Regions from separate parts of the Bacillus xiamenensis genome, predicted to be linked through region 1. Evidence: riboswitches for the same ligand, from Rfam matches in the RefSeq annotation. Region 1 holds a riboswitch; the other holds the start of a gene.
The links. A riboswitch is a leader RNA that binds a small molecule or an ion and turns the genes downstream of it on or off. The one in region 1 is predicted to bind lysine.
Positions count from the first base shown of each region.

Region 2: linked by a shared signal. The riboswitch ahead of BK049_RS12070 (amino acid permease) and the one ahead of BK049_RS14470 (aspartate kinase) in region 1 are both predicted to bind lysine.

Region 1 covers NZ_CP017786.1:2,842,867-2,851,831, forward strand. Annotated here, with positions in the region: gene uvrC (excinuclease ABC subunit UvrC) at 1-1,235, shown strand, start outside; lysine riboswitch at 1,297-1,474, shown strand; gene BK049_RS14470 (aspartate kinase) at 1,606-2,841, shown strand; gene BK049_RS20010 (ABC transporter ATP-binding protein) at 3,042-4,790, opposite strand; gene BK049_RS14480 (ABC transporter permease) at 4,920-6,377, shown strand; gene BK049_RS14485 (ABC transporter permease) at 6,391-7,911, shown strand; gene BK049_RS14490 (ABC transporter substrate-binding protein) at 7,931-8,965, shown strand, end outside.
Region 2 covers NZ_CP017786.1:2,381,583-2,390,547, forward strand. Annotated here, with positions in the region: gene BK049_RS12030 (aldo/keto reductase) at 1-787, shown strand, start outside; gene modB (molybdate ABC transporter permease subunit) at 826-1,491, opposite strand; gene modA (molybdate ABC transporter substrate-binding protein) at 1,491-2,273, opposite strand; gene BK049_RS12045 (LTA synthase family protein) at 2,390-4,240, opposite strand; gene BK049_RS12050 (metal-dependent hydrolase) at 4,366-4,857, opposite strand; gene BK049_RS12060 (MarR family winged helix-turn-helix transcriptional regulator) at 5,028-5,456, shown strand; gene sspJ (small acid-soluble spore protein SspJ) at 5,539-5,682, shown strand; lysine riboswitch at 6,005-6,183, shown strand; gene BK049_RS12070 (amino acid permease) at 6,376-7,785, shown strand; gene BK049_RS12075 (iron-hydroxamate ABC transporter substrate-binding protein) at 7,825-8,763, opposite strand.

The DNA of each region.
Region 1 (8,965 bases):
ATAAGCAGCTCGTGGATGAAATCACAAGGTTTCTAAACGGAGGGCATCAGCAAATTAAGAAAGAATTAACTGAGAAGATGCAAGAAGCGGCTGAACAACTAGAGTTTGAGCGGGCAAAAGAACTGAGAGATCAAATCGCATACATTGACTCAACGATGGAAAAGCAGAAGATGACGATGAGTGACCTATCCGATCGTGATGTATTTGCCTATGCTTATGATAAAGGCTGGATGTGTGTCCAAGTTTTCTTTATCAGACAAGGGAAATTAATTGAGCGCGATGTCAGTTTGTTCCCTATGTATCAAGACCCTGAGGAAGAATTCCTAACGTTTGTGGGGCAGTTTTATGAAAAGAACAACCATTTTCTGCCGAAGGAAATTTTGGTGCCAGACAGCGTCGATCAAGAGATGATTGAGCAATTGCTTGAAACGAATGTTCATCAGCCCAAAAAAGGAAAGAAAAAGGATTTGCTTTTACTTGCACATCAAAATGCCAAAATCGCTCTCAAAGAAAAATTCTCGCTTATCGAGCGTGATGAAGAACGGACAATTGGGGCGGTTAAGCAGCTCGGCGATGCACTTAATATTTATATGCCCTACCGGATCGAGGCATTTGATAACTCCAATATTCAAGGAGCAGACCCAGTTTCCGCTATGGTTGTCTTTCAGGACGGGAAGCCATATAAAAAGGAATATCGAAAATACAAAATTAAAACTGTTGCAGGGCCAGATGATTATGCCTCCATGCGTGAAGTCATTAGAAGGCGGTATACACGTGTGTTAAAGGATGAGCTGCCGCTGCCAGATTTGATTTTAATTGACGGAGGAAAAGGACAGATCAACGCAGCCATAGATGTGCTCGAAAATGAATTAAATCTGTCTGTTCCTGTGGCAGGTCTTGTGAAAGATGAAAAACACCGGACATCGAATCTTATGATGGGTGATACGCTTGAAATTGTGGCACTAGAGCGTAACAGCCAGGCCTTTTATTTATTGCAGCGTATTCAAGATGAAGTGCACCGGTTTGCCATCAGCTTTCACAGGCAACTACGCGGAAAAAATGCATTTCAATCTATTTTAGATGATGTGCCAGGTATCGGAGAAAAACGTAAAAAGCAGCTGCTTAAACAGTTTGGCTCTGTGAAAAAGATGAAAGAAGCCTCTATCCAAGATTTTCAGGACGCAGGTATTCCGAAACAAACGGCTGAACTTTTAATGGAGGCATTAAAAAAATAGATTGTACTTTCTCCAAAAGTCTGTTAAAATGTGACTAATTTAATAAATGAACGTGTTGTTTGTTGAAGATAGAGGTGCGAACTTCAAGAGTAGGCCTTCAGAGATCGATGGGATCTAAGAAGAGGGCTGAAAGGGGAGCGTCGCCGAAGTGAATAAAATCCACTCATTTTATTCGCTGGCTGTACATTGAAGAAATGTAGGGCTGTCAAGAATTCATTTCTTGGAGGGCTATCTCATTGTTTGCATCGTTTGATGATGATTTTAAAGCAATGGGAGATTTGTTCTCTCATTGCTTTTTTATTTGCAGTGAACAGAGCAGTCTCCGCAGCCTCTTCTCTCACACGTGATCTTTTGAAAAAGGGTGGTAGACATGGGACTAATTGTACAAAAATTTGGCGGAACATCCGTTGGATCAACAGAAAAAATTCGCAAAGCCGCAGAGAGAGTCATCGCTGAACGCGAGGCAGGAAATGATGTGGTCGTGGTTGTGTCTGCGATGGGCAAATCAACGGATGTTCTAGTAGACCTAGCGAAAGAACTCACAGATGATCCAAGCAAAAGAGAAATGGATATGCTGCTCACGACTGGAGAGCAAGTGACCATTTCGTTATTGGCGATGGCACTGCAGGCAAAAGGCTATGACGCCATTTCCTTTACAGGCTGGCAGGCTGGGATGAAAACAGAGAAGGTGCACGGAAATGCAAGAATCGTGGACATTGATGAATCAAGAATCAAAGAGGAGCTAAGTGCGGGAAAAATCGTCGTTGTAGCAGGCTTCCAAGGGATTGCGGATGATCTACATATTACAACACTCGGACGAGGTGGATCAGATACGACGGCTGTGGCACTAGCTGCGGCACTCAAAGCGGACAAATGTGATATTTATACGGACGTACCAGGCGTGTTTACAACAGATCCGCGTTATGTGCCGTCTGCGCGAAAACTCGCAGGTATTTCATACGATGAAATGCTTGAGTTAGCCAATTTAGGAGCTGGCGTGCTGCACCCGAGAGCGGTCGAGTTTGCGAAAAATTACCAAGTCCCTTTAGAAGTCCGTTCTAGTATTGAAAATGAATCGGGGACGTTAATCGAGGAGGAATCATCCATGGAACAAAATTTAGTGGTAAGAGGAATTGCATTTGAAGATCAGATGACACGCGTGACGGTGTGCGGGCTTTCAAGCGGTTTAACAACATTGTCGACCATTTTTACGACGCTTGCTAAGCAAAATATCAATGTCGATATCATCATCCAGTCCGTCACAAGCACGAATCAGACGTCAATTTCTTTCTCTGTTAAAACGGATGATTTGTCCAAAACAGTGGAAGTATTAGAAGAATACAAAGGCGCACTTGGCTATGAGCAGATTGAGACAGAAAGCAAATTAGCCAAAGTATCTATCGTTGGTTCTGGTATGGTTTCAAACCCAGGCGTTGCGGCTGAAATGTTCGCCGTGTTAGCTCAAAAAGACATCCAAGTCAAAATGGTCAGTACGTCTGAGATCAAAGTCTCAACCGTCGTGGATCGTGAAGATATGGTGAAAGCGGTAGAAGCCCTTCATGATGCGTTTGAATTATCAAAGGTGAGCGCAGCAGCTCACTCTTAGCATGTAGACAAACCCATGCATTCTGTATCAGTCCTGCGTGCCGGTGTTCACGAATGTCAAATTCGCTCCGGTACGCGTCCTTCCTAGACTGCAAAGGTTTTCTATCACACTAAAAAGAAGACAAAGGGCTAAAATAAAGTTCATTTTAGCTCTTTGTCAACAATCTGAGAGGTGGCCCCGGTACAACGGGGACACCTTTTTTATTGTGCTTTTGGAATGGCAACCCAGTGATCTTTTGATATTTCTACTAGCTCTGCATTCTGTAAATCATAAATATCTTCGTCCATCTGTTCTGCCGAAACGAATCTTTCCTTCTTTGCTTCTACTTTAGGATCAGGTATAGGGATAGCTGAAAGTAGCGATTTTGTGTAGGGGTGCTGTGGATTGTTGTAAAGCTCCTCACTTTCGGCTAATTCCACAATTTTCCCAGCATACATCACTGCTACTCGGTCACTAATATGTTTCACCATCGACAAATCGTGTGCAATGAATAAATAAGTCAACCCAAGCTTTTTCTGAAGATCCTCTAACAAGCGTACAATTTGCGCTTGGATAGAAACATCAAGTGCAGACAGAGGTTCATCACATACTATCAATTGTGGTTTGACGGCAAGCGCCCTTGCGATCCCAATTCTCTGGCGCTGTCCTCCGGAGAATTCATGAGGATACCGATCGGCATGTGAAGGCTTTAGGCCAACCATCTCAAGCAGTTCTTCCACCCTTTTTCTCCTTTCAGTGTTGGTTGTGCTTAACTTGTGGAGATCAAGCGCCTGTCCGATAATATCCAGCACTTTAAAGCGAGGGTTTAGAGAAGAATAAGGGTCTTGAAAAATCATCTGCATATGCCGTCGCATCGTTTTCATTTCTTTTTTCGACAGACGGTGGATTGGAATGCCTTGAAATAAGATATCGCCATCTGTTGGTTCGTTTAAGCGAAGGATCGCTCGGCCAGTGGTTGATTTCCCAGAACCTGATTCGCCAACAAGTCCCAGTGTCTCTCCACGTTTAATCAAAAAATCAATCTGATCAACCGCTTTTAGTACATGCCCTTTACCGATTTGAAAGTGCTGAGATAATGATTTAACTTCCAGTAAAGCCGGGTGATGTCTGAAATGCATGGCATCAAAATCTTTCTTGTTTTTTTTCTTTTCATGTAAACGAGGCAAAGCATTGAGAAGCTGTTGTGTATATGCATGCTGAGGGTTCTCAAACAATTCTTCTGTTGTATTTGACTCGACAATTTTTCCTTCTTTCATCACAACCACCCGATCACACATTCCGGCAACAACACCCAAGTCGTGTGTGATGAAAATAATCGATGTCCCAAATCGTTCTTGAATATCCTTCATCACATGTAAAATTTGGGATTGCATTGTTACATCGAGTGCGGTCGTTGGTTCATCTGCGATAAGCAAGGCTGGCTGAGAGGCTAAAGCGATGGCAATGACGATTCGTTGACGCATACCGCCAGAGAATTCATGCGGATATTGCTGATAGCGCTCCTCACTATGCTGAATCCCTACAAGTTTCATAAGGTCAATGGCCTGTCGTTTAGCTTCTTCTTTTGAAAGCTTCTTGCGTTTGATCAAGCTTTCGGCGATTTGGGGGCCGATCCGCATCGTTGGGTTGAGAGAAGTCATAGGGTCTTGAAAAATCATGCCAATATCATGACCTCTTACAGCCTGCATTTCTTTTTCCGTTTTTGTTGTGAGTTCTTCCTCCTGAAAGGTGATACTTCCTGATTTTAAAAAAGAAGGAGGTGATGGGAGGAGTTGTAAAATGCTCCGGGCAGTTACACTTTTCCCGCTTCCTGATTCCCCAACAATACCAAGTGTTTCTCCTTTGTTTACTTCAAAGCTAATACCACGGACAGCTTCTAATTCGCCATCCCGTGTGTGAAAAGATATATGCAAATCCTTCACTTTTAAAAGAGGTACTAAATCCTTCAATTTTTCCCACCACCTGTATGATATGGATATTGACTTTCAAATAAAGCTAGCATAAACTTTACTATACCGGTCGGAATAATGCAATTAACTTTTTGGAACGAACATTCATGTGAAAGGGGGAACGATGGGGTGTCGAGAATGGTAACTGTAAAACTTGATGAGATTAGCGGCATTTCTCATTCATCTTGGGTAAGTCGAATATTTCAAGACATTCAATCACGCCGCTCATATCAATTATTGCTATGGATTGTTGGTTTACCCGTGCATTTGTGTGTGTTTTTTTATTATTTACATAAGAGTAAACAAGATTCATATCTTCACGTATTAGAAGAAGTGAAGGCTCGTTTAGAGGCTTCCGGCGCTAAAGAGGAAATGAGAGCGGATATTCAGCAGCAAGTGTTGAGAAAAAAAGAATTCTTTCATGAAAAAATAGATCCACATGAGATCGACAGATTCACTCTTCAGTGGACAGAAGAAACCTTTCAAAAAATAGTCAAATTGAAAGTTGAGGAAGAGCTAAAAAAACAAGGCCGGGCGAAAGTCTCGTTTCATACGGTTTTTGCTTCACTATTATCTAACCGACTTTTTCTTATGGTGACATTGGTTCCAGGCTTACCAATGTACATTCTGCTTTTTTTATACCGACATGCATTCTTGAAATATGTCATTGAACGGCTGCTTATGAGTGTATTGGTGATTATCGGTGTAGTCATTCTTGTCTTTACCATTCTCTATTTCTCTCCATTTGATCCAGCAGTAAATATTCTTGGAGAATCCGCAACAAAGGAGCAAATCGCCGCTTTTAATCACCTATATGGTCTAGATCAGCCATATATTCAACAGCTTTGGAATGCTTTAAAAGGACTTTTCACATTTGATCTAGGAAAATCGTTTACCGGAAATGAAGAAGTGGCAACGAGCATAGCGAATAAATTTCCTATCACGCTCACATTAGCTGTTTGGTCACTCGTCATGGCGGTTGTGATTGCCATTCCAATAGGGGTTATTTCTGCGACAAGACCATATTCATTTTTTGATTATTCGTTCATGTTTATCGCATTACTTGGGTTGTCCATTCCAAACTTTTGGCAAGGACTCATTTTCATTTTGAACTTTTCGATTAAATGGAACTGGCTTCCCGCCACGTATTCCCCAGAAAATTGGTTATCTTTACTCATGCCAGTCATCGTCCTTGGTACGGGGTTAACTGCCTCGATTGCTCGGATGACTAGGTCATCAATGCTTGAAGTTATCCATGAAGATTACATGATTACAGCAAAAGCAAAGGGGCTAAGTCAGCAGCATATTCTATGGCGACATGGAATTGGCAATGCTATGATTCCGATTATTACCGTCATTGGACTGCTTTTCGGCGGCATGCTTGGAGGAGCGGCTGTTACAGAAAAGGTATTCAACATTAGTGGTATTGGAAGTTATATCGTTGATAAGCAGTTTATCCCTGATATTCCGAGTATTTTGGGAGGGGTTGTATATGTGGCGATTACAATCTCCGTCGTAAATGTCATCATTGATATTTTATATGCATTTTTTGATCCTCGTATTAGATCAAAGATGAAACAATATTGAAGTAGGTGTAGGCATGTCAGTAACGATGAAGTCAATTCACTCTCATGAGCAGCATCACGTGAAAAAGAGGTCTATCGAGTATATTGGCGCAAAATTCACATCTGTTGTATCAATTGTAATGGCCATTCTTTTCTTTATAAACAGTGTTGATATTGCGAATCAAACAGTGAAGCCAATGATGTTCAGTGTATCTTTAATTTACATTTTCTTTTCACTTATTCAAGTCGGTATTACATGGAAAATGAAGAATGATCTAGAAAAGACAGGTGTAATTCAAACCTTCACGAGGCGTCTAGGTTATGTGCAGCTGTTGAGTCTTTTCGCTGGTCATCTCATCATCACCGTTTTTGCCTTTAGTCTCATAAAAGAAAGAAGATCTCTGGCATATGTATTTGCTTATTACATGCTGATCAATCATATCGTGATCGTGGCTTTGTCGGCTCTCAACTTATTCAAACCCTATGTAACGGATTCCTTTCCGCTTGCTATGCTAACCCTGCTTGTTATCGGTCTCTTTTATACGGCAGTATTTGTGTTTGTCATCAAGCAGGAGGATAGAAAGGTATCACCGGCAGCGGGAACATATTTTGCTATTGCCCTTGTGCTTTCATCTGTGATGGGCAATGTATTTGCCCTTCTTCTTGCGATGCAGCTTATGGTGCAAACAGAACATATCAAAAAATATCGTTTTGAAAAATGGCATTCCATCTGGGAGAAAATAACGAGAAACCAAGCAGCGATGCTAGGACTGTTGTTCATTGGTTTTGTGTTCTCTCTGTCAATGTGGAGTGTATTTACCTTCGATTATGACTTGGCTGTCAAGAATCAATATGGCGCTATTTTGCAAACACCAAGTCTTGCTTATCCACTTGGAACTGATCAATTTGGCCGTGATGTATTTTCGCAAATTGTCTTTGGTGCAAGAATTTCTTTACTCGTTGGCTGCATTTCAACCCTTATTCCAGCCGTCATCGGAGGTTTTTTGGGGGCGATTGCTGGATACTACACGCCAAAAACAGATCATGTCATTATGCGGCTTCTGGATGTTCTTTATGCCATCCCGGGCATATTGCTGGCGATCGCTATCATTGCAGCATTCGGGGCTAATATTGTGAACTTGATCATTGCTCTTAGTGTAGGAGCGATTCCGACCTATGCCAGAACAATGCGTGCCAATGTCATGATGATTTCTAATTTAGAATATGTTCACTCAGCCCGTGCATTAGGTGCTAGTGACTGGTCTATTATTTTTAAAGAAATTGTCCCTAATTCACTGGCGCCAATGATTGTGAAAGCCACTTTGACAATTGGGTCGGCAGTGATTGCAACAAGTAGTTTGAGTTACTTGGGACTTGGCGTTGAACCTCATATTCCGGAATGGGGAAATATATTAAAAGCGGGGAGTACCTATCTAGAATCTCATGCCTATCTAGCAATTTTTCCAGGGCTCGCCATTATCATGCTTGTCTTATCATTTAACTTTTTAGGTGACGCATTACGGGATGCGTTAGATCCAAAATTAGATGAAATGTAAAAAACAAGGGGGAAATACGATGAAAAAAAGTGGATTATCATTGCTCATCATATTGCTTGTCGTATTAGCAGGCTGTGTCAATACAAAGTCAAGTGTAGGAAATGAGGAAGGGAGTCAAGCGTCGAAAGAAACGATTGAATTACTTGGAATGAGTAGCAGTGAAGATGACCTGAATATCGTACGAGATCAATTGGTTAAGAGTGGACTTAAAGTCAAATTGAATATTCAGCCTGATTACGGTAGCTATACAGCTCAAAAAGATGCGGGGAATTATGACATCGTTCTTTCGAGCTGGACGACTGTGACGGGCAACCCTGATTATGCAGTTCGAGGTATATTTAAAACGGGTGCTGATAACAGCATCTTGTCAGATAAACAAATCGATCAATTGATTGACACAGCAGCAACAGAAACGTCTGACGAATACATTCAAACGTATCAAGAATTAGAAAAGCGTCTAGTCTTTGATAAGGCCTATATTGCGCCGCTTTATAATTCATTGAAAGCTCAAGGTGTGAATAAAGAAGTGATCAATGAGAAGACCGTTCGTCTGGCTAAATCTCGGGCAGTTGCATGGGAATCAATTGATTTTAACGATTCATCCAAAAGAAATAAAGATCCGCTCATCACGCAGCAGGCGCTGGCTTCCCTTACATCGCTTGACCCGATTAAAGGCAATGATGGATCAATTAATACACTGAATACCAATATGTATGTAAGACTTGTGAATTTGACAGATGATGATACAGTCACATCAAAAGGTTCACTTTCTTGGAATCATGCCGCAGCAAAAGATAAGACACATTATTACTTCTTATTAAGAGACGATATCCATTTTGCAAGGGTGGAGAATAAAAAAGCAGTGGATTCGGGCGAACGTGTAGGTGCTGATGATGTGGTCTTTTCGCTCAATCGAGCCAAGGATAAAAATGCAGTACCAGATCATCGAACATACTCATTACATGAGCATATTAAAAGCGCAGAGGTCGTAACCGATCTATCTGAACTGAAAGCAATATCAGGTAATGGTGGTACGATCAAAGAAGATTTAGAA
Region 2 (8,965 bases), 460 kb from region 1:
TGGTTTAGGTGTATTCAAAGTGGAGGACGGCAACCAAGTGGTTGATGCCGTAAAAGCAGCCATACGAAACGGTTATCGCAGCATTGATACGGCTGCCGTTTATAAAAATGAGACAGGTGTAGGAAAAGCCATTAAAGAATCTGGCGTGAAAAGAGAAGAATTATTTATTACGTCAAAAGTATGGAACACCGATCAAGGCTATGACAAGGCACTAGCTGCATTCGATGCAAGCTTAAACCGGCTTGGTCTTGATTACTTAGACCTCTATTTGATTCATTGGCCTGGTCCAAAGGCAGAGACGTTTAAAGAAACATGGCGTGCGCTCGAGAAGCTTTATAAAGATGGAAAAGTAAGAGCGATTGGTGTCAGCAACTTCTACGTACAGCATTTAGAAGAGCTGTTAAAAGATGCGGAGGTTGTTCCAGCGGTGAACCAAGTTGAGTTTCATCCAAAACTGACACTTGTAGAATTACGACAATATGCAAAAGAAAAAGGCATTCAAATTGAAGCATGGTCTCCACTAATGCAAGGGAAGCTGTTAGATCATGACGTATTGAAGGAAATTGCCGCTCGCTACAACAAATCTGTTGCTCAAGTGATCTTACGATGGGATCTACAAAGCGGTGTCGTCACCATTCCTAAATCAATCAATGAAGAACGCATTAAACAAAATGCCGACATCTTTGACTTCGAGCTTTCTCAGGAAGATATGGAAAAAATCAATGCATTAAATAATAACGAACGCGTCGGGTCTAATCCAGAGACGATGACGGTTGGGTTTGAATAAATAAAAAATCCTCTTTCTCTTTTGAGAAAGGGGATTTTTTATGTCATGCTTCTAGGCACGGCCAGCAGCATGATAAATGACAGGATCACAATACAAATCGTCCAGGTCCATGCAAGTTCCATTCGTCCAGAATCAATCGCCACATAGATGGCTGTTGGGAGTGTTTGCGTTTTCCCAGGGATGTTGCCGGCAAACATTAAGGTTGCCCCGAATTCTCCAAGAGCTCTAGCAAAGCTTAGGACTGCACCAGAGAGCAGAGAAGGCAGTGCGAGTGGAACGGTGATATAGGCAAAGACTTGGAATGAATGAGCGCCATCTACTTTTGCAGCACCTTCAATGTCCGACTCAATCGTAGAAAACCCAGCTTTCGCCGATTGATACATGAGCGGAAATGCGACAACCGTCGAGGCAATGACCGCTGCCCACCATGTGAAGATGACAGGCTGATGGAAAATCCATTCAATCGCATGTCCAATTACGCTATGTTTCCCAAACACGACGAGCAGCAGAAATCCCACGACCGTTGGCGGGAGGACAAGGGGCATCATGAGGAACGTTTCCACGAACATTTTTCCCTTGAAAGATGTTCGCGCCATCCAAAAGCCAATGGTAGTTCCAAAAACTACTGCAAATAGCCCGCTGACAATAGCCACTTGAACAGACAGCCATATAGGAGAAAGAAAATCTTCGGTCAGCATCGGCATTATTTCACTTGAAAGCCGTACTTTTTAAAAATGGATGCGGCTGTATCTGATTGGAGATATTGGAAAAATGCTTTCGCTTCCTCTAGATGTTCTGTCTCTTTTACGATACCAACAGGATAAATGATGGGGGAATGCATGTCCTGATTTGCCTCATCTACAATTTTCACTTTTTTAGAAACGAGGGCGTCCGTCTTATACACGACACCAGCCTCCACATTTCCTGTTTCGACATAGCTTAAAACTTGACGTACATCCTTGCCATAAACCGTGTTCTTTTTCACTTGATCCCATATATTCAACTTTGTGAAAATCTCTTTTGCGTATGTACCAGCAGGAACAGATTCAGGTGTTCCAAGTGCAATCTTTCCTTTTACGTGCTGAATGTCCCGAAAGGTTTTGATAGAAGAAGTGCTTTCTTTTGGCACGATAAGAACAAGCTCATTTTGTATGGCATCCTTGATATGATCCTGATCGATGTCTCCTGATTGAACAAGTTCATCGAAGGGCTCCTCAGCTGCTGAGAAGAAAAGGTCCGCTTTTGCTCCTTGAGCGATTTGCTGTTTCAGTGCGCCTGATGATCCGAAATTATTCGATAATGTCACATTTGGATGATCATCTACATATGCGGATTCAATCTCTTTTAATGCATCCTGCAAGCTTGCAGCTGCTGAAATGACAAGCTCTGTCTTTTTGCTATTAACTGATGACGATGACTTCGTCTCCGTTTGACACCCAGTCAGGAGTAAACAAACCGTGACGAAGGTTAAGAATAAATACTTCATGCTCACACCTCTTATGATTCAAAATCATGTTTACCTTTTATTATAATCAAACTAATCTGACCATTCATAGGGTTTCTTTCAAAAAGAAACAAAAAAAAGCTGCCGAGCAGCAGCTTCTAATGTTGATAAAAACGCAGTAAATTTCCGTTAATCACTTTATCTGATAGAGACAGCTCTTTATTGGCTTTTTCTATATAAGGCTGACACAATTCATCTTGTTCAATCGGAAGTTTGGTTTTTTGGTCATAGCAAGTATTCTTTGTATAAAGATAGTCATCCGTAATAAAGTTGCCATTTCTCAGCACAGCGAAAGGCGTCCGTTCATTTGAAAAGAGATCATTTCCAAATTGAATGGCATCCTTTGATTCAATGCCGAGTAAATGAAGGAGTGTCGGTTTTACGTCTATTTGACCGGCTGTTTCAGATATGGTCTGAGGGGCTTGATCTGTCACACCCGGAATGTAAATCAAAAAAGGCACCCGCTGTAGTTTAACAGCATCAAACGGTGTGATTTCATCCTGCTTCAGCAGTTCAGCCATTGCTTCATGATGTGCTTCTGAAATGCCATAGTGATCGCCCATGAGAACAAACATTGTATTTTCATACAGACCTTCTTCTTTCATGCGGTCAAAAAATCTTTTGATGGCTTCGTCTTGATAGCGGACGGTCGTCACATAGCGGTTTAAAATGGCGCTAGACGAATCATATTCGTCAATGAACTGGTCCTGTGGATCAATTTCAAATGGAAAGTGATTGGTCAACGTAATGAACGTGCTGTAATAAGGAGTTTTCAGCTTTTTTAAATAATCAATGGATTGTTCAAAAAAGTCGATATCCTTTAATCCCCAGCCAGTCGAATTTCCCTCATTGACATCATAGGAATCGACATCATAAAAGCGGTCAATTCCGAGAGATTCATACATCACATCACGATTCCAAAACGTTTTATTATTCGCATGAAATTGGACGGATTGATAGTTCTCTTTTTTCAATTGCTTGTACAGTGTGTCATATTCGTTGTCACTCGCTGTGAAAAAGACAGCGCCACTGCTGGACGGATAGAGGGAGTTTGCGACGATAAATTCTGAGTCTGACGTCTTGCCTTGCTCTGTTTGCTGATAAAATTCGTCAAAATAAAAGCTCTTTTTGGCAAGTTGATTTAAAAATGGCGTGATGTATTGTCCATTCACCTTTTGGTCCATGACAAATTGCTGCGTTGATTCAAGTGAAATGAACACGACGTTTTTGCCTTTAGCAAGTCCAAAGTAGTCCTTGTTTGGTGCACTGTAATCTGCCTTTGTGTAGTTTGCTACTGTTGAAAGTGTATCTTCGTCAGCAAAGGCTTTTTGTCCAATACGCGCCGTTTGGGCCACGCCGTCATACAGATGGAATTGAAACAGCCCAAGGTTTCGTACGATGACTTCTCGATCATAAGAGCTTGTCAGAAATCGAGGGTGGTCCATCAGGGCTGAGCTGACATGGAACAATAGAAAGCTGCAGCACACCACATAATATGTTTTGATCGTCTTGGATGACGCTTTTGGTGATAACGGCTTACGCTTTAAGAGCCATGCCAGTACCAAGAAATCAATCAGCATCAGCACAAACAGCGGGTGGAACAATTCAGTCATACTGCTGCCCATATCTCCCATGTTCTTTGCTTGAAATAAAACGGGAATGGTAATGAAATCAATATAAAAACCGTAAAAGATCGTATTTGATATCAAGATCGCTGTGAGAATAAAATTTGCGGTCAATAAAAAAACCTTTTGTTTCGTTTCATTTAAAAAAAGAGCAATCCCAAACAAAGGGAGCAAAAAGCTGAGTGGATTGATCAAAAGCAGCCATTCGTGAAACAAATTGGCCGTTCTTATATGAAATCCGAATTGATAAATGATGTATGTTTTCATCCACATAAAGAGGATGGAGTACACTAAAAACCAGTGATTTTTGAAGAACGCTTTCATTTATGTAGCTCCTCACCATTCTGTATTCAGCTGCAAGCCAAAAACACTTATCTTAAAACTACTAAAAAAATGAGGAATGATCAATTCATATCTTGTCTTTTTTGCAAAACTCTTTTTTTCTTCTCCTAGAACTGCAATGGGATAGATATTCCGCAAATGACGGCGATGTAATAGCAGGTGACAATGGTCAGAGCAGCTAGTACGACTTGTTCCCCGGGGCTGCCTGTTTTGACATAAAAGGGAAGACGTACTTTAATGGTCGCTGGGAACAAAAATTTAATGCCGTTCACTGTTCCTGCATCGAGGATGAGATGGCTCGCCATCCCAACTAGCAACCCGGTACTTAGGCTGTCATTTGGAATGTATGTTGTCGCAATAAAATAAATGATCAGCAGAAATAATAAACTGTGTGTAAACGTGCGGTGGCCGAACACACTGCTAATCAGTGTGGAGAGCAGGGGGAACTTCCTGCCGATCTTACTTTTCGTATGACAAAGATCTGGGATGAGGGCGCCTGCTGATCCAGCAGCTGCCATAGTGACCGGGTCAAATCCATAATAGTAGGCGACGGCTGTGGAGGCGGCAATTCCGCCCATGATATGTGTTTTTCCTGTCATGATGCGTACTCCTGTTCTGTTTTTTGTTCAAGTACTCACTATATCAAGGGTGAATTCATTCAGCAAGACCTATTTCTAAAGAAAAAAGGACAAAATAGTTGGCTGATTGGAAAAACATTCTATAATAAGAAGGAAATCATGTTGACACTAACGATAAGGATGCGATTCGGATGAGTAATGCAGACATTTTAAAAGAAATTGTTCTTGTACATTATGAAGTCAGCCGTAAACTAAACCGCAAGTTACTTGAGTTAGAAAAAGACATCACGCCTCCGCAGATATATGCTCTTTCTATTTTGATACAAGGCAAAGTATCACATGCCGAAGAGCTAAAACAAAGACTTTCTCTAAACCCAGGTGCCGCCTCGATTGCACTCAATAAATTATGTGAGCAAGGCTATATTCAGAGAGAGCGGGACAAGGCGGACCAATCGCTTGTACGGTTAGAAGCCACAGAAAAAGGGCTGGCTATTTACGAAAAGCATACACGTCTTTTTGGAAGAGTGGTTCAGCATATGATGTCAGACTTCACAGAGGAAGACTTAAAGACATTTCTAGCTTATTTGCAAAAAATGAGAAAGACCTTTCATGATGAATGAGCCTTCTCCCCTTGTATAATGCTGAGTGCTGTAGCGCAAATTAAACAGGCAAAGGCATTTTATAAAAAGGGGGGAAGCAGCGATGTCATTTTTCCAAAAGGATAAAAAGGCGAAAAGTGAGAAAGACCATCAGCAGGTAGATCAGCTGTTAGAAGAAGCTAGTAAAGAACTAGCAGGCGATCCGCTTCAGGAAGCTGTACAAAAGAAGAAAAACAATCATCAATAAGCATGTAAAGGGCAGAGAAACGCTTCTCTGCCCAGCGTGTAGACAAACCCTCGCATTCTTTGTCAGTCCTGCGTGACGGTGCTCACGAATGTCAAATTCGCTCCGCTCCGGTACTCGTCCTTCCTAGACTGCAAAGGTTTTCAGTTCACGCTGAAAAGAAGACAAAGGGCTAAAATAAAGATCATTTTAGCCCTTTGTCCAACAATCTGGGGCAGAGAAAAGCTTCTCTGCCTTTTTTCTATGATTTTCCCTTTGACAGATGTGAGAATGTTTGATAACCTTCGTGTAGTAAAAAATGAATAGAAATCCTCACGCTATGTCTCAGTGAGGTAGAGGTTGCGCGGATGATGAGTCACTCATGGGAGAGATGGAATCGTAGATCATGAGAAAAAAGGCATCAGCGCCGAAGTGTAGAGAAAGCTCCAACTTTCTTTATGCTGGGTCTGCATTGAATAAATGCAGGACTGCCACGTCTTTGAAGCGTGGAGGGCTATCCGGAGATCAAGGTGTATGTTTTGAAAAGCATGGACTTTTGTTCAGGCTTTTTTTTATGTTCTGATTGTCTAAGAAAAGGGGATACTGCACAACAAGTGACCCCACATGAACATAAAGAATGCGAGTCATTGCTTCACAAATATATCAATGAAGATACTGCCGGGTCTGGTCCGAAGTGAATATAACGGAGGTACGAAAATGGAACAGACAAAAAAATGGGGTTTTTGGTTATTGACGGCTTTTGTCGTCGGAAATATGGTAGGGTCAGGCATCTTTATGCTGCCAAGTACACTTGCCCAGCACGCAAGTCCTTTAGGCGTGACGATGGCTTGGCTTGTCACAGGTGGCGGTGTGCTGATGATTGCATTTGTATTTGGACATTTGTCCATCCATAAGCCGCAGCTGACAGCTGGGCCACAAAGCTATGCGAGAGCGCTTTTTAAAGACCCGAAAAAAGGAAAAGCAGCCGGTTTTACAATGGTTTGGGGCTACTGGGTAGCGAGCTGGATTAGTAATGTCGCCATCATTACAAGTCTTGCCGGGTATTTAACAACCTTTTTCCCTATTCTAACCGTTAAGACGGAAATTTTGACCTTTGGGAAAGAAGCGATCACACTTGGTCAGCTCATGACTTTTATCGTATGTACCATCCTTCTATGGGGAACTCATACCATTTTAATCACAAGTTTAAGTGCAGCAAGTAAACTTAATTTTATTACGACCTTTTCAAAGGTGCTTGGATTTGTGCTTTTTATTGTAGCGGGCTTATTCGCATTCCAAACCGCATTATTTGAACATTATTACTTCCCTGTTGCAGCATCAGATGGAGAAGGAGTGCTCGGACTTGGAGGCCAAATTCACCATGCGGCTATTTCCACGCTTTGGGCATTTATCGGCATCGAATCTGCTGTGATTTTATCAGGAAGAGCGTCCTCGCAGCGTGATGTCAAACGTGCGACGATTACAGGACTTTTAATTGCACTGTCTATCTACATGATTATTACGCTGATTACGATGGGCGTCTTGCCGCATGATCAATTGCAAGGCTCAGACAAACCATTCGTAGATGTACTTCAGCTGATTATTGGGCCAGCTGGCGGGATTGTCATGGCACTTCTTGCAATCATTTGTTTATTTGGTTCGATGCTTGGCTGGATTTTACTAGGCTCTGAAGTACCGTATCAAGCAGCAAAGGCTGGCGATTTCCCAGCGGTATTTGCAAAAACAAACAAAAAGGGAAGCCCTGCCTTCGCTTTGACTGTCACAAATATCATGTCACAGCTGTTTATTTTTTCAGTCATGTCACGTACGATCAATGAAGCTTTTACCTTCTTAACAACATCAGCGACACTTGCGTATCTCATTCCGTATATCGTGTCGTCGATCTACAGCTTTAAGGTCATTATGCAAGGCGACACATATGATCTCCAAAAAGGCAATCGAGCAAGAGACGGGATCATCGCGCTTGCTGCTATGGGGTATTCAGCTTGGGTCATTATTTCAGGAACAGCTGATTTGAAAACATTTGGTCTTGGAATTGGTCTCTTCTTAGTAGGGATTTTGCTGTATCCATTCATGTCAAAGAAATTTGCTAAAGAAGCAGAATAAGCAAGACGTTTCTCCGCTGTTGGAGAAACGTCTTTTTTTTTATGATGCTGATGTTAATCGATCCACAATAAATTCAAGCTGACCTTCCAGTGATACAGGGTCATTAAAGAAGTAACCGATCGGATCAGTTTCGAATACGCGTTTGTTTTGGACAGCAGGAAGTGATGCCCAGATGCTGCTTTTATATACCTGCTCACCATTACTTTTTGAGCCGCTCCACGGACTGGTGAAAATATAGTCGCCTGCAAACTCTGGAAGTTTCTCAAGAGAAATGTTTGCATAACCGACACCGCTGTCGATGGCTTCTTTTTGGACGGCCTTCGGTGCTTTTAATTTCAACTCGTCATAAATAATTTCCCCGCCGCGTGCAAAGGTGTTTCCGAAAATATAAATGCCTTTATCAAATGGTGATACGATGGATACTGTTTTGTTTCCAACAGCTTTTGTTACCTTTGGTTTCACTTCTGCAATTTTGGCATCCCATTTTGTGATCCAATCTGCAGCTTTTTTTGATGTGCCTGTCATTTTACCGAATTCTTTTAGTTGATCCTTAAAAGAATATTGATTGTATTTAATTGCGACGGTTGGTGCAATTTTTTTGTATTGGTCAAATTTCTGATCTTCATCCCAAGCAATAATCATATCCGGCTTAAGTGCGGCTACCTTCTCAACAGAGGGGGCTTTCCCTAGATTTTGAACCCCATCCGTTTTTCCTTTATAGAAAGGGTTTTTAAAGATGGGCGCAGTTGCAGCAATTGGGGTTTTGCCAAGTGTTACGAGGTCCCCGTAGTAGCTTTCTGCAAGAAGCACAATTCGCTTCGGATTTTGGGGGAGTTCGACCTCACCCTTTACATCTTGATAGGTGATCGTGGCATCTTTTTTGGCGCCAGATTCTTTATTTGAAGTGCTGCCGCAAGCAGCGGTAAAAAGCATAAGGGTGATGAAGGAAATCAAAAGAAGTCCAGTTCGTTTATTCACAAAAGTTCTCTCCTATTCAGTTGTTTTTGATAATGATTCTCAATTTCGATTATATCGTAACATGATGGAAGCAAAAATGCATCGTCTATTTTAGGACCGAAATGAAAATGGTGAAATTCTCCCGGTTTTTTGGTGAAAATAAAGAAAATTATCAGAACAATGATTTCAAAAAGAAAAGAAAGTGATATACTAGACTTCGAGA